4 regions of the Streptomyces sp. NPDC059875 genome follow, and region 1 is predicted to be linked to each of the others. Evidence: riboswitches for the same ligand, from Rfam matches in the RefSeq annotation. Region 1 holds a riboswitch; each other region holds the start of a gene.

The links. A riboswitch is a leader RNA that binds a small molecule or an ion and turns the genes downstream of it on or off. The one in region 1 is predicted to bind cobalamin.
Region 2: another riboswitch for cobalamin. It lies ahead of ACFV9D_RS26175 (cobalamin biosynthesis protein); the one in region 1 lies ahead of metE (5-methyltetrahydropteroyltriglutamate--homocysteine S-methyltransferase).
Region 3: another riboswitch for cobalamin. It lies ahead of ACFV9D_RS04845 (ABC transporter substrate-binding protein); the one in region 1 lies ahead of metE (5-methyltetrahydropteroyltriglutamate--homocysteine S-methyltransferase).
Region 4: another riboswitch for cobalamin. It lies ahead of ACFV9D_RS02285 (ribonucleoside-diphosphate reductase subunit alpha); the one in region 1 lies ahead of metE (5-methyltetrahydropteroyltriglutamate--homocysteine S-methyltransferase).

The regions. Positions count from the first base shown of each region.
Region 1 is NZ_JBHWJZ010000001.1:22,872-26,155, reverse strand. It holds gene metE (5-methyltetrahydropteroyltriglutamate--homocysteine S-methyltransferase) at 1-1,729, opposite strand, end outside; cobalamin riboswitch at 1,892-2,112, opposite strand; gene ACFV9D_RS00090 (SRPBCC family protein) at 2,303-2,749, opposite strand; gene ACFV9D_RS00085 (LacI family DNA-binding transcriptional regulator) at 3,059-3,284, shown strand, end outside.
Region 2 is NZ_JBHWJZ010000023.1:104,954-108,237, reverse strand. It holds gene ACFV9D_RS26190 (alpha/beta hydrolase) at 1-220, opposite strand, end outside; gene ACFV9D_RS26185 (anion permease) at 613-1,869, shown strand; gene ACFV9D_RS26180 (hypothetical protein) at 1,882-2,103, shown strand; cobalamin riboswitch at 2,224-2,368, shown strand; gene ACFV9D_RS26175 (cobalamin biosynthesis protein) at 2,401-3,284, shown strand, end outside.
Region 3 is NZ_JBHWJZ010000003.1:191,014-194,297, forward strand. It holds gene ACFV9D_RS04840 (glyceraldehyde-3-phosphate dehydrogenase) at 82-1,527, shown strand; cobalamin riboswitch at 1,637-1,834, shown strand; gene ACFV9D_RS04845 (ABC transporter substrate-binding protein) at 1,846-2,904, shown strand; gene ACFV9D_RS04850 (FecCD family ABC transporter permease) at 2,901-3,284, shown strand, end outside.
Region 4 is NZ_JBHWJZ010000002.1:72,563-75,846, forward strand. It holds gene ACFV9D_RS02285 (ribonucleoside-diphosphate reductase subunit alpha) at 1-1,893, opposite strand, end outside; cobalamin riboswitch at 2,020-2,152, opposite strand; gene ACFV9D_RS02290 (GNAT family N-acetyltransferase) at 2,197-2,700, opposite strand; gene mctP (monocarboxylate uptake permease MctP) at 2,784-3,284, opposite strand, start outside.

The DNA of each region.
Region 1 (3,284 bases):
TGACCGGGCGGGAGGTCAGGGACTGCGCGTACGTCGTCCAGCGGACCGTCATCGGTGCGGGGCGGGAGATGTCGCCGGCCAGGATCGGCGGACGGACATAGCGGGTGCCGTACGACTGGACCCAGCCGTGCTGCGTGGCGAGGTAGCCGGTCAGCTGCTCCGCGAAGTACTGGACCATGTCGTTGCGCTCGGGCTCGCCGTGCACGAGGACGTCAAGGCCGCACTTCTCCTGGAAGGAGATCACCTCCTGGATCTCGGCCTTGATGCGCTCCTCGTAGCCGGCCGTGTCGAGCCACCCCGCCCGCAGGTCGGCGCGGGCGGCGCGCAGTTCGCCGGTCTGCGGGAAGGAGCCGATGGTGGTGGTCGGCAGCAGCGGCAGAGCGAGGTGGGTGCGCTGGACGGTGGCCCGCTCGGCGTACGGCTGGGAGCGGCGCGTGTCCGCGTCGGTGACCGCGCCCGTACGGCTGCGCACGGCGGGGTCGCGGGTGAGGGGGGAGTCCGCGCGGGAGGCGAGGTCGGCCCGGTTGGCGGCGAGTTCGGCGGTGATCGCGCCGGTACCGTGGGCCAGGCCCTTGGCGAGGGTGACGATCTCGGCGGTCTTCTGGCGGGCGAAGGCGAGCCAGCGCAGGATCTGCGGTGCGATGTCCCGCTCGGCGGACGCGTCGAGGGGGACGTGCAGCAGGGAGCAGGAGGCCGACACGTCGACCCGGTCGGCGAGGCCGAGCAGGGTCCCGAGGGTGGCGAGGGACTTCGTCAGGTCGTCGACCCAGATGTTGCGGCCGTTGACCACCCCGGCGACCAGACGTTTGCCGGGCAGACCGCCGACGGCGGCGAGGGCGTCCAGATTGGCCGCGGCGGACTCCGTGAAGTCGATCGCGAGTCCCTCGACCGGAGCCTTGGCCAGGACGGGCAGGGCCTTGCCCAGGCGGCCGAAGTAGGAAGCGATCAGCAGCTTCGGCCGGTCCGTGAGGGTGCCGAGTTCACGGTACGCGCGCGTGGCGGCGTTCAGCTCGGCCGGGGTGTGGTCCTGCACCAGGGAGGGCTCGTCGAGCTGTACCCACCGGGCGCCGGCGGCACGCAGGTCGGCGAGGACCTCGGCGTACACCGGAAGCAGCCGGTCGAGCAGCGTCAGCGGGTCGAAGTCCGTGGCCACGCCGGGCGCGGGCTTGGCCAGGAGCAGGTAGGTGACCGGGCCGACCAGGACGGGACGGGCCGTCAGCCCCAGGGCGAGGGCTTCCTTCAGCTCGGCGACCTGCTTGGTGGAGTCCGCCCGGAACACGGTGTCAGGGCCCAGTTCGGGCACCAGGTAGTGGTAGTTGGTGTCGAACCACTTGGTCATCTCGAGCGGGGCGACGTCCTGCGTGCCGCGCGCCATCGCGAAGTACACGTCCATGGGGCATCCCCTGCTCGAGCGAAGTCGAGAGCTCGGGGAAGGATCGGCGGCGACGGCCTCCCGGTGGCGTTCGGGGACCGCGCCGACCATCACGGTCGTGTCCAGTACGTGGTCGTAGTAGGAGAAGTCACCGGTCGGGACTTCGTCGATGCCGGCCCCGGCGAGCTGCTGCCAGGCGGCCCGGCGCAGTTCGGCGGCGGTGGCCCGGAGGGCGTCGGCGGTGACGCGGCCCTTCCAGAAACCCTCGATCGCCTTCTTCAGCTCCCGGTTCTGTCCCTGCCGGGGGTAGCCGTACACGGTGGCCCGTGCTGCCGCTGCTGCGGGTTTGGTGGTCACGGAGATCTCCTTCGCGAGATGAATCCCTGAGATCCCGGAGACGGGACGAGAGCGCGAAGGGGACGTACCGGACGATCGACCTCGCGCGCCATGGGCGCCGGTCCCCGCCTGGTATGTACGCCGACCCGCCCACGAGGTCACCGGAATGTCCGCGCACGAGTCGTTCGCACGCGGGCAACGGGCAGGTCTTCGGACTCGCGGGCACGTCCACCCAAGGGTGGACACCTAGTGGCCGTCGCTTCCCAGACCCGTACCGGATCCAGTGCGTATGACGGCGGTCGTTCCCGCTCACCGCTGCGGGGCAGTCCCGGATTCCCACCGGGTTCCCTCTTACGACGCATCCCGCCTGGCGGACGGGGCGAACCAGCTGCACCGGCCAGCGTAGGGGGCCACTCGGCGCTGGGGCGGGTGATGTTCACGATTCGGATGGTGAGGTGAGACACGCCCCGGACTCGGAGCGGCTCCGCGCTGGAATGCTCTCGGCGCGCGGTCCCGCCGCTCGGTCGAGCGCTCGCCGTGGACGAGAGCAGCAGCACCTTCGTGCCGTACCGGTGGGGGACGCTACGTGAGTGCTCACACCTTCGCGGAGTGTTCGCGTACCGCGATCTCGGCCAGCTTCGTCAGCATCATGCCGTTGCGGACGGCGACGATGTAGTCCACGGGGAGACCGTGCATCCGGGTGCCGGGGCCCCGGAGAGGATGCCAGTCAAGGGTGAAGAGGGTGTTCTCGCCCCAGGGCATCAGCTTCATGGCGATGCGTGCCGCCCCGAAGGGATCCGCCTTCGCTTCCAGCTCCAGGCGCCGCTCCGGTTCGCAGACGCGGACGACGCAGGTGTCGTCGAGGGTCAAGGGGCCGGCACCGACGCGTACCTTCAGTCGTGCGCCCACCTCCGGCCAGTGCGGGTCCGCGGCGAGGACCTGCTGGGTGCCCGTCACCCACTCCCCGTAGCGTTTGCCTTCGGACAGCAGGCGCCAGACCTCGGACGGCGAGCTCAGGATCAGACGGCGGTTCCGGGCCACGCCGATCACGCTCCTTCGGGAGGATGGGCTTGGCCTCCAGCCTTGTACCGTCCGTCCGCCCGCGCAGTCCGACAGGTCCGAACGGAGTGCTCCGGGCATGGGCGGCGAATCCCCTACGGCCACCGGCCCGGGGCCGAATGCATGAATCGTTTTAGGGACCTGGGGGGTGTTGCGACCTGTGGATCGAGTCACGACCGCACACAGCCCAGGGTGTTGCTCCCAACCGGCGTTGATACGATCCAATCGGTAGCGAGTGAAGCGAGTGCAGCGGACGGTCGGGGCCGACGATCGGGACGGAGAGCGCGCCAGGTGAGTCGCACGACACGCACGGGGCGGGGAGCCGGCATCAAGGACGTGGCCCGGGAGGCGGGGGTCTCGGTCGGCACGGTCTCCAATGTGATCAACCGGCCCGATCTCGTCTCCGAGCGCACGCGCCGCCATGTGCGGGACGTCATCGCGCGGCTCGGATACATCCGAAGCGAGTCCGCTCGCCAGCTGCGGGCCGGCCGGAGCCGGATCCTCGCCCTCCTCGTCC
Region 2 (3,284 bases), on a different contig from region 1:
CCATCCCGTACGTACCGGGGCGCAGCGAGGCAAGGCTGCGCGTGAGGGTGACCCGGTCGGAACCGGTCGCGTGCACGGTCAGCCGGGGGTCACCGGGCAGTGGGGGTCCGGACGCCGCCTTGAGGGCGGCATCGCTGGCGTACCGGCCGGCCGCGAACGCGGCCGCGCCGACACCGAGCAGAGTGGTGACGGCCGCTGCCGTCGCTGTAGCCGGGCGCACGGTCCCAGTGTCGGCAGGGCGGGAGCGGGCTGCCACCGGACAGACCCGCACGGGGCCGAACCCGCACGGGACCGGACCCGCACGGGGCCACTCGGGAGTGACATGGATCTCCTCGGCGGGTCCCTCGGTCGGCTGACACGGGCCCGGGGGTGTCCAGGGGGTGACATGCGACGAGAGCGACGCAAGTGGAGGAAGTCGCTTCTGTCCCGCAACAGCACGGCTTACCCATGGTTGCGGGGTGACCGCATCGTGGACAGAACCTGCCCCGGGACGCTAAGCGGAATGTCCGGACGCCGGATAGAGACACCATGCAGCCCGACCCAGTTCACCTTCCGTTCACTCAGGTTGCCTACGTTCGTCCAGCCACTGACGTCAAACGATTGCCTGGGTAAATGGAACACATCACGCTGCTGCTCGCGATTGTGGTCGTGACAGCTCTCGTGTTCGATTTCACGAACGGTTTCCACGACACCGCCAACGCGATGGCGACGACCATCTCGACCGGTGCCCTCAAGCCCAAGACGGCGGTGGCCATGTCCGCCGTGCTGAACCTGGTCGGCGCGTTCCTGTCGGTGGAGGTTGCCAAGACGATCTCCAAGGGACTCGTCAACGAGGAGGGCATTCAACCCGAGGTCATCCTCGCCGCGCTCGTCGGCGCGATCCTCTGGAACCTGGTGACCTGGCTGGTCGGCCTGCCGTCCAGCTCCTCCCACGCCCTGATGGGCGGCCTCATCGGCGCGACCATCGCCTCCATCGGCGTCAGCGGCGTCAACGGCGGGACCGTCGTCAGCAAGGTGCTCATCCCGGCGGTCGCCGCCCCCCTGGTCGCCGGTCTGGCCGCGATGTTCGCCGCCCGCCTGACGTACCGCCTCGACAAGAAGGCCGACAAGAAGACGACCGACAAGGGCTACCGGGCCGGTCAGATCGCCTCCGCCGGTCTCGTCTCGCTCGCCCACGGCACCAACGACGCCCAGAAGACCATGGGCATCATCACCCTCGCCCTGGTCGCCGGCGGCATCATCGCCCCCGGCTCCAACCCGCCGGTCTGGGTCATCGTCTCCGCCGGTACGGCGATCGCGCTCGGCACCTACCTCGGCGGCTGGCGCATCATCCGCACGATGGGCAAGGGCCTCACCGACCTCCAGCCGCAGCAGGGCTTCGCCGCCCAGACCAGCGCGGCCACGGTCATCCTGGCCTCCTCCAGCCTCGGCTTCTCCCTCTCGACCACGCACTCCTGCTCCGGCGCCGTCATGGGCGCGGGCCTGGGCCGCAAGGGCGGTGTCGTCCGCTGGTCGACCGCCACCCGGATGTTCGTCGCCTGGGGCCTGACCCTGCCGGCCGCCGGCCTGGTCGGGGCCGGCGCCGAGTACGTCGCCAGCCAGGGCGACTGGGGCGTCTACGCCGTCGCGGCCTTCCTGGTCGCCTCCTGCGTCGCCATCTGGGTCGTCTCCCGCCGCCAGGTGGTCGACCACACCAACGTCAACGACGTCGAGACCGAGCCCGCGGGCGTCGTGACCACCGCCATCGCGGCCGTCACCCCGCCGCCGGCCGGTTCCGTCGCCGCCGTCGCGGACGAGGACCTGAAGACCACCATCCCCTCGCCGGCCCCCGCGGACCCGGCAGCCCCCGCAGCCTCGGCCGCGGTGTAAGGAACGAACGACATGAAGATCGACTGGGCAGCTCTCGGCTCCGTCTTCGGAGTCAGCCTCGTGGCGACCGTCGCCCTCGTGGGCCTCTTCACCCTCGGCATCGTCGGCCTCTCCAAGCAGGAGCAGGCCGCCTCCCAGGGAGGCTCGGCCACCCTGGCTCGCACCGGCGCGTACGCGGCCTTCGCGCTGTGCGCGGCGGCCGTCGCGTACGGGATCTATCTCATCGTGGCCTGACGGGACACGCATCGTCGACCGGGCGGGTCGCACCTTCGGGTGCGGCCCGCCCGTCGTCGTGTCCGCGGGTCCGTGTGGGGCTTCGCACACTGTCCCGCCGCAGGTCAAAGGTGAGTTGACGGGTGTTCGCACAGCGTGGTGGACTTCCGGGGCCATTACGGCGGCAGTAGAGGAAGTCCGGTGCGAATCCGGCGCGGTCCCGCCACTGTGACCGGGGAGTCGATCCCCGGGAGCCAGGAACTCTCACCGCCGGTCACGTCGAGCCAGGGCGCGGACCCTGAGTGAGGACACAGCGCCATGCCCGGCCGCAGTGCAGCCACAGGTGTATTCGCGTACGGCGCCGCCGCCGGTCTGGCCGCGGACCTGATCGTCGGCGACCCCCGCCGCGGCCATCCGGTCGCCGCGTTCGGGCGGGCCGCCGGCTCCGTCGAGAAGCTACTCCGGCGCGACCACCGAGGGTGGGGCGCGCTGCACACCGCCGTCTGCGCCGGCGGTGCCACGGCGGTCGCGGCGCTGGCCGCCCGTACCGTACGCGACCACCCCCGCGCCGCGGTCGCCCTGACCGCCGCCTCCGTCTGGGCCGTCGTCGGCGGTACGACCCTGGGCCGGGAGGCGCGCGCCATCGGCGGGGCCCTGGCCGCCGGAGACCTGGAGGTGGCCCGCGAGCGGCTGCCGCATCTGGTGGGGCGTGATCCGCAGGCCCTGGACGGTCCGGCGATGGCCCGCGCGGTGGTGGAGTCCGTCGCCGAGAACACGTCCGACGCCGTCGTGGGTGCCCTGGTCTGGGGCGCGGTCGCGGGGGTTCCGGGCCTGGTCGGCTTCCGGGCCGTGAACACGCTGGACGCCATGGTCGGCCACAAGTCCCCCACGTACCGGCGCTTCGGCTGGGCCTCGGCCCGGCTCGACGACGTCGTCGGCTGGCCGGGCGCCCGGCTGACCGCCGCGCTCGTGACGGTGGCGGGCGGCGACCCGCGGGGGGCGGCGCGGGCCTGGCGGCAGGACGCGGCCCAGCACCCCAGCCCCAACGCCGGTCCGGTGGAGGCCTCCTTCGCGGGGGCGCTCGGCGTACGGCTCGGGGGCACGCTGTCGTACGGCGGACGGGTCGAGCACCGGCCCGTGCTCAACGGGGAGGGCCGGGCCGTGGAGGTCGGGGACATCGAGCGGGCGGTGCGGCTCTCGCG
Region 3 (3,284 bases), on a different contig from region 1:
TTCGGTCCCGAGGGACCCCTTGAACGATCAAAGGAGGGGCGGGTTAGCATATGAGCGCCGCCTAGCTCGAAAGATAAACCTGTGACTGTCAATGATGACTCGTTCACCAACTGGAAGACTCGCGAGGAGATCGCGGAGTCGATGATCCCCATCATCGGGAAGCTGCACCGCGAGCGGGACGTGACCGTCCTGCTGCACAGCCGCTCCTTGGTGAACAAGTCGGTGGTGAGCATCCTCAAGACCCACCGGTTCGCCCGGCAGATCGCCGGTGAGGAACTGTCCGTCACCGAGACGATGCCCTTCCTGCAGGCGCTCGCCGCGCTGGACCTGGGTCCCTCGCAGATCGACATCGGCATGCTCGCCGCGACGTACAAGAACGACGACCACGGTCAGTCGGTGGAGGAGTTCACCGCCGCGGCCGTCGCCGGCGCCACCGGTGCCAACAAGATCGAGCGCGGCGAGGGCCGCGACGTCGTCCTCTACGGCTTCGGCCGCATCGGCCGCCTCGTCGCCCGCCTGCTCATCGAGAAGGCCGGCTCCGGCAACGGCCTGCGCCTGCGCGCCATCGTGGTCCGCGGCGGTGGCGACCAGGACCTGGTCAAGCGCGCCTCGCTGCTGCGCCGCGACTCCATCCACGGTCAGTTCCAGGGCACCATCACGGTGGACGAGGCGACGAGCACGATCGTCGCCAACGGCAACACCATCAAGGTGATCTACGCCAACGACCCCTCCGAGGTCGACTACACGGCGTACGGCATCAAGGACGCCATCCTCATCGACAACACGGGCAAGTGGCGGGACCGCGAGGGCCTGTCGAAGCACCTGCGCCCCGGTATCGACAAGGTCGTCCTGACCGCTCCGGGCAAGGGCGACGTCCCGAACATCGTCCACGGCGTCAACCACGACACGATCAAGCCGGACGAGCAGATCCTGTCCTGCGCCTCCTGCACCACCAACGCGATCGTCCCGCCGCTGAAGGCGATGGCCGACGAGTACGGCGTCCTGCGCGGCCACGTGGAGACCGTCCACTCGTTCACCAACGACCAGAACCTGCTGGACAACTACCACAAGGCCGACCGTCGCGGCCGTTCCGCGCCGCTCAACATGGTCATCACCGAGACCGGAGCCGCGTCGGCCGTCGCCAAGGCGCTGCCCGACCTCAAGGCGCCGATCACCGGCAGCTCGATCCGCGTCCCCGTCCCGGACGTCTCGATCGCCATCCTCAGCCTGCGCCTGGGTCGCGAGACCACCCGCGAGGATGTCCTCGACTACCTCCGCGACGTCTCGCTGCACTCGCCGCTCAAGCGCCAGATCGACTTCACCACCGCCCCCGACGCCGTCTCGATGGACTTCGTCGGCTCGCGCCACGCGTCGATCGTCGACGCCGGCGCCACCAAGGTCGACGGTGACAACGCGATCCTCTACCTCTGGTACGACAACGAGTTCGGCTACTCCTGCCAGGTCATCCGCGTCGTCCAGCACGTGTCCGGGGTCGAGTACCCGACCTACCCGGTGCCCGTGGTCTGACCTCGGCGGTCCGGCACGTCCGGGCCCCGGTGAACGGGGCGGCGGTGGAGTGGTGCGGCAGATCCCGAAAGGGCTCGCGCACCCTCCCACCGCCGCCCCGTCGGCGTTCTGGTAGCTTGCGGTAGCCAGTCGAACTCACGTGCGTGACGCACGCGAGTCAGGGAATCCGGTGCGAATCCGGAGCTGACGCGCAGCGGTGAGGGCGACGGGCGGGGCACGAAGCCACTGGACCGGGGAACCGGTCCGGGAAGGCGCCCCGTCCGGATGACCCCGAGTCCGAAGACCTGCTGGCGGTTCCGTACGAGACGGGCCCCGCGCATGGGCCCTCGACGCCGAGGACGAGCCGTGCCATTCGCCCGTACCCCCCTTCCCTTCGCGCTGCTCGCGTCCGGGGCCCTGCTCCTCACCGGCTGCGCCGGCCCCGCCGACGAGGCCGGGTCCGCACCGTCCGCCTCCGCGCGGACGCTCGAGAACTGCGGCCGCACCGTGGAGATCCCGCCCGGCGGGCCGCGCCGGGCCGTGTCCCTGAACCAGGGCACCACCGAGATCATGCTGTCCCTCGGTCTCGGCGACCGGATGGTGGGGACCGCGACCTGGACCGACCCGGTGATGAAGGGCCTGGAGAAGGCCGCCTCCGGAGTCCCGAGGCTGGCGGAGAACAACCCCTCCTTCGAGAAGGTGCTGGACGCCGAACCCGACTTCGTCGCCGCCTCGTTCGGCTCCACGCTCGGCAAGGGCGGGGTCGCCACCCGCGAGCAGTTCGAGAAGCTCGGCGTCCCCACCTACCTCTCCCCGTCCGACTGCGTGGGCAAGGACAACAGCGATGGTGGCGACGGCAAGCGCACCACACCGCTGGCCATGGACGCCGTTTACGGTGAAGTCCGCGACCTGGCCCGGGTGTTCGGTGTCGAGGAGCGCGGCGAACAGCTGATCACCCGGCTCAAGGGCCGGGTGACGAAGGCCACCGACGGTCTCCGCGCCGCCGACGTCAGCGTCCTCTACTGGTTCTCCGACGCCAAGTCCCCCTACATGGCGGGCTGTTGCGGAGCACCCGGCGTCATCACCCGGGAGACCGGAACGAAGAACGTCTTCGACGACACCACCGAGGAATGGCCACAGATCGGCTGGGAGTCGGTCGCCGACCGCAACCCCGACCTGCTGGTGATCGGCGACCTCACGCGCAAGGCGCAGTCCGGGGAGAGCGCCGCGAAGAAGATCGAGTTCCTGGAGTCCGACCCGGTCACGAAGAACATGGACGCCGTACGCCACAAGCGGTACGTGCTCCTCAGCGGTCAGGCCATGAACCCGACCATCCGCACCGTCGAGGGCATCGAACAGGTCGCCGCCGCCCTGCGCGCGCACGGCCTCACGAAGTGACCGCCGCCCTGCTGCGCATCACGGCCGGATGCGCGGCGCTCCTCCTCTCGCTGGCCGTGGCGATCACCATCGGACCGGCGGACATGGGCGTCGGCGACGCGGGGTCCGTCGTCGCCTCCCATCTCGGCGGCGCCCCCTCCGGGATCGGCCCGATCCGGGACGGCATCATCTGGAACCTGCGACTGCCCCGTACCCTCCTCGCCGCCGTATGCGGGGCAGGCCTCGCCGTCTGCGGAGCGGTCATGCAGTCCCTACTGCGCAATCCGCTCGCCGACCCCTTCGTCCTCGGCGTCTCCTCCGGCGCTTCGACCGGAGCGGTCGTGGTGGTCGTCCTCGGCGTCGGCGGGGGAGCGCTGTCCCTCTCCGCGGGCGCCTTCGCG
Region 4 (3,284 bases), on a different contig from region 1:
CAGGTTGGAGACCTGCGGCTCGATGCACTCGTACACGCCCGCGATCGAGGCGATGGTCGCCGTCGGCGCGATGGCGAGGAGCAGGCTGTTGCGCATGCCGACGGCGGCGATCCGCTCGCGCAGCGCGGCCCAGCGCTCCGGCCAGTTCAGCTCGACGTCGTAGTGGTCGGGGTGCAGGACACCGCGCGCGGCGCGGGTCTTGTCCCAGGCCGGCACCGGGCCGTTGCGCTCGGCGAGGTCGGCGGACGCCTCGTACGCGGCGAGCATGATCCGCTCGGCGATCCGGGTGGACAGCGCGCGCGCCTCGGGGGAGTCGAAGGGCAGCTTCAGCTGGAAGAAGACGTCCTGGAGGCCCATCGCGCCCAGGCCCACCGGGCGCCAGCGGGCGTTGGAGCGCCCGGCCTGCTCGGTCGGGTAGAAGTTGATGTCCACGACCCGGTCGAGGAACGTGACGGCCGTACGGACGGTCGCGTCGAGCCGCTCCCAGTCGATGTCCGAACCGACGACGAACGCCCCGAGGTTGACCGAGCCCAGGTTACAGACCGCGGTCTCGCCGTCGTCCGTGACCTCCAGGATCTCCGTGCAGAGGTTGGAGGAGTGGACCGTGTGGCCCGGCTCGGCGGTCTGGTTGGCCGTGCGGTTGGAGGCGTCCTTGAAGGTCATCCAGCCGTTGCCGGTCTGGGCCAGCGTCCGCATCATCCGGCCGTACAGGTCACGGGCCGGCATGCTCTTGCGGGCCAGGCCGGCAGCCTCCGCCTTGCGGTACGCGGCGTCGAACTCCTCGCCCCACAGGTCGACCAGCTCGGGCACGTCGGCCGGGGAGAACAGCGACCACTCGGCGTCGGCGTTGACCCGGCGCATGAACTCGTCCGGGATCCAGTGCGCGAGGTTCAGGTTGTGCGTACGCCGGGCGTCCTCACCGGTGTTGTCGCGCAGCTCCAGGAACTCCTCGATGTCCGCGTGCCAGGTCTCCAGGTAGACCGCGGCCGCGCCCTTGCGCCGGCCGCCCTGGTTCACGGCCGCCACCGAGGCGTCCAGGGTCTTCAGGAACGGCACGATGCCGTTGGAGTGCCCGTTGGTGCCCCGGATCAGGGAACCGCGGGCGCGGATACGGGAGTACGAGAGCCCGATGCCGCCGGCGTGCTTCGACAGGCGCGCGACCTGGTGGTAGCGGTCGTAGATCGAGTCCAGCTCGTCGAGCGGGGAGTCCAGCAGGTAGCAGGACGACATCTGCGGGTGGCGGGTGCCGGAGTTGAAGAGCGTGGGGGAGGAGGGCAGGTAGTCGAGCCGGCTCATCAGCCCGTACAGCGCCGCGACCTCGTCCAGCGCGCGCACGCTGTCGTCCTCGGCGAGGCCGCAGGCGACGCGCAGCATGAAGTGCTGCGGGGTCTCGATCACCTTGCGGGTGATCGGGTGGCGCAGCAGATAGCGCGAGTAGAGGGTGCGCAGACCGAAGTAGCCGAAGCGGTCGTCGCCCGCGGCGTCGATCAGCGAGTCGAGCCGGTCGGCGTGCAGGGCGACGAACTCGGCCGTGCGGTCGGCGATCAGGCCCTCGTGGTGGCCCACGGCGACCGAGGCGGAGAAGCACACCGCGCCCTGGTCGGCCGCCTCGTCGGCGATGGTGATCGTCAGGAGCCGGGCGGCGAGCCGGGAGTACGCGGGGTCCTCGGCGATCAGACCGGCGGCCGCCTCGGTGGCCAGCTCGCGCAGCTCGGCCTCGTCCGAACCGGCGTTGCGGCCGCGGAGCGCCGCCGCGGCGACCTTGCCGGGGTCGGTGTCGGTGAGGTCGGCGGTGAGGTCGGTCAGGGTCCGCAGAAGCACGGTCCCGGGTCCGTCGCTCTCGTTACCGTCGCTCTCGATCGCTGCGGCCGGATCGGCGGGCGCGATGGTCACGTGGGGGCTCTCCCTCGCTCGGCTCGGGGCCGGCGGGGGAGGCGGGCAGCGGGCACCCGTACGCAGGGGTGCGCCGCGCCACGGCCCACTCCGCGAGGCCCGGACGTCTGTGGCACCCGGAACGGACGGACCGGGTGCGCTGTCCGCAGGTCTTCGGACTCGGCCGGCGCACAAGCACGCCGAAACCACACCGTTGCGGGACAGTTCCGGATTTCCACCGGATTCCCCTGCAAGGACAGCGAGCACGAGCATACATGTGGGGGGCGCTCCTCGAAGCACCCCCCACATGTTGTGTCGTTGGGTTCAGAGTTCCATGCTGTAGGTGAGTAGCGGATCCATGTCCGGAATCGGCTTCCAGTCCCTTTCGGGGGTGCGGACGAAGCCCATCCGCTCGTAGATCCGGTGCGCCGAGGCCATGCGGGGCTGGGTCGACAGCACCATGCGCCGGCACCCCTCGATCTCCCGCGCCTGCTCCACACAGGCCCGTACGAGCGCCTCGCCGACGCCCCGCCCCCGCGCGTCCTTCGCCACGGCGAGCATCCGGAACTCGGCCTCGCCCTCGCGCGCGATGTCGGCCCACTCCTCGTCGCCCAGGGCGAAGGTGACCCCGCCGAGCACGGTGCCGGCGCGGTCCACCGCCACCAGCACCTCCGCCTCGGCGACCCGCCGGGCCACGTCCCGCAGCAGATGCAGATAGTCGTCGTCCTCGCCGAAGTCGAGGTGTCCGTCGTCCAGATAGGCGCGTGCGGTGAGGTCGCCGAGGGCCTCGTACTCCTCGGGTCGTACCGTCCTGATGGTGAAGTCCATGCGGCGCAGTCTGCCCCAGGGGTACGGCGAAGGGCCCGGGATTTCCGTTCGGAATCCCGGGCCCCGCGCTGTGCTCCTCGGCGTCAGTGCGAGCCGGCGCCGACCTTCGGCAGCTCGGTCCGGACTCCCGCGTCGCCCGCGTCCGCCGTGTAGTCCGACGGCGAGGTCTCGTCCACACCGTCCGGCGCCTTCACGGCCTTCAGGACGAAGGTCAGGACGACGGTGACGACCACGTTGATGACGAAGGCGGTGAGGCCGATGTAGCCGATCTCGCCGATGCCCGGGATCTCGGCGGACGAGCCGCCGAAGTGCTTCTGGGTCGGGCTGGCCACGCCGTACGCCGCCGCCGTGCCGTAGACCATGCCGACGGCCCAGCCGGCGAGCAGCGCCCAGCGGTGGAACCAGCGGGTGAACAGACCGCCGACCAGCGCCGGGAGGGTCTGCAGGATCCAGATGCCGCCGAGCAGCTGGAAGTTGATCGCGACCGTCTTGTCCATGGTGAGGACGAAGGCGAGCGCGCCGACCTTCACCAGGAGCGACACCAGCTTGGACACCTTGGTCTCCTGCTCCGGAGTGGCGTCCGG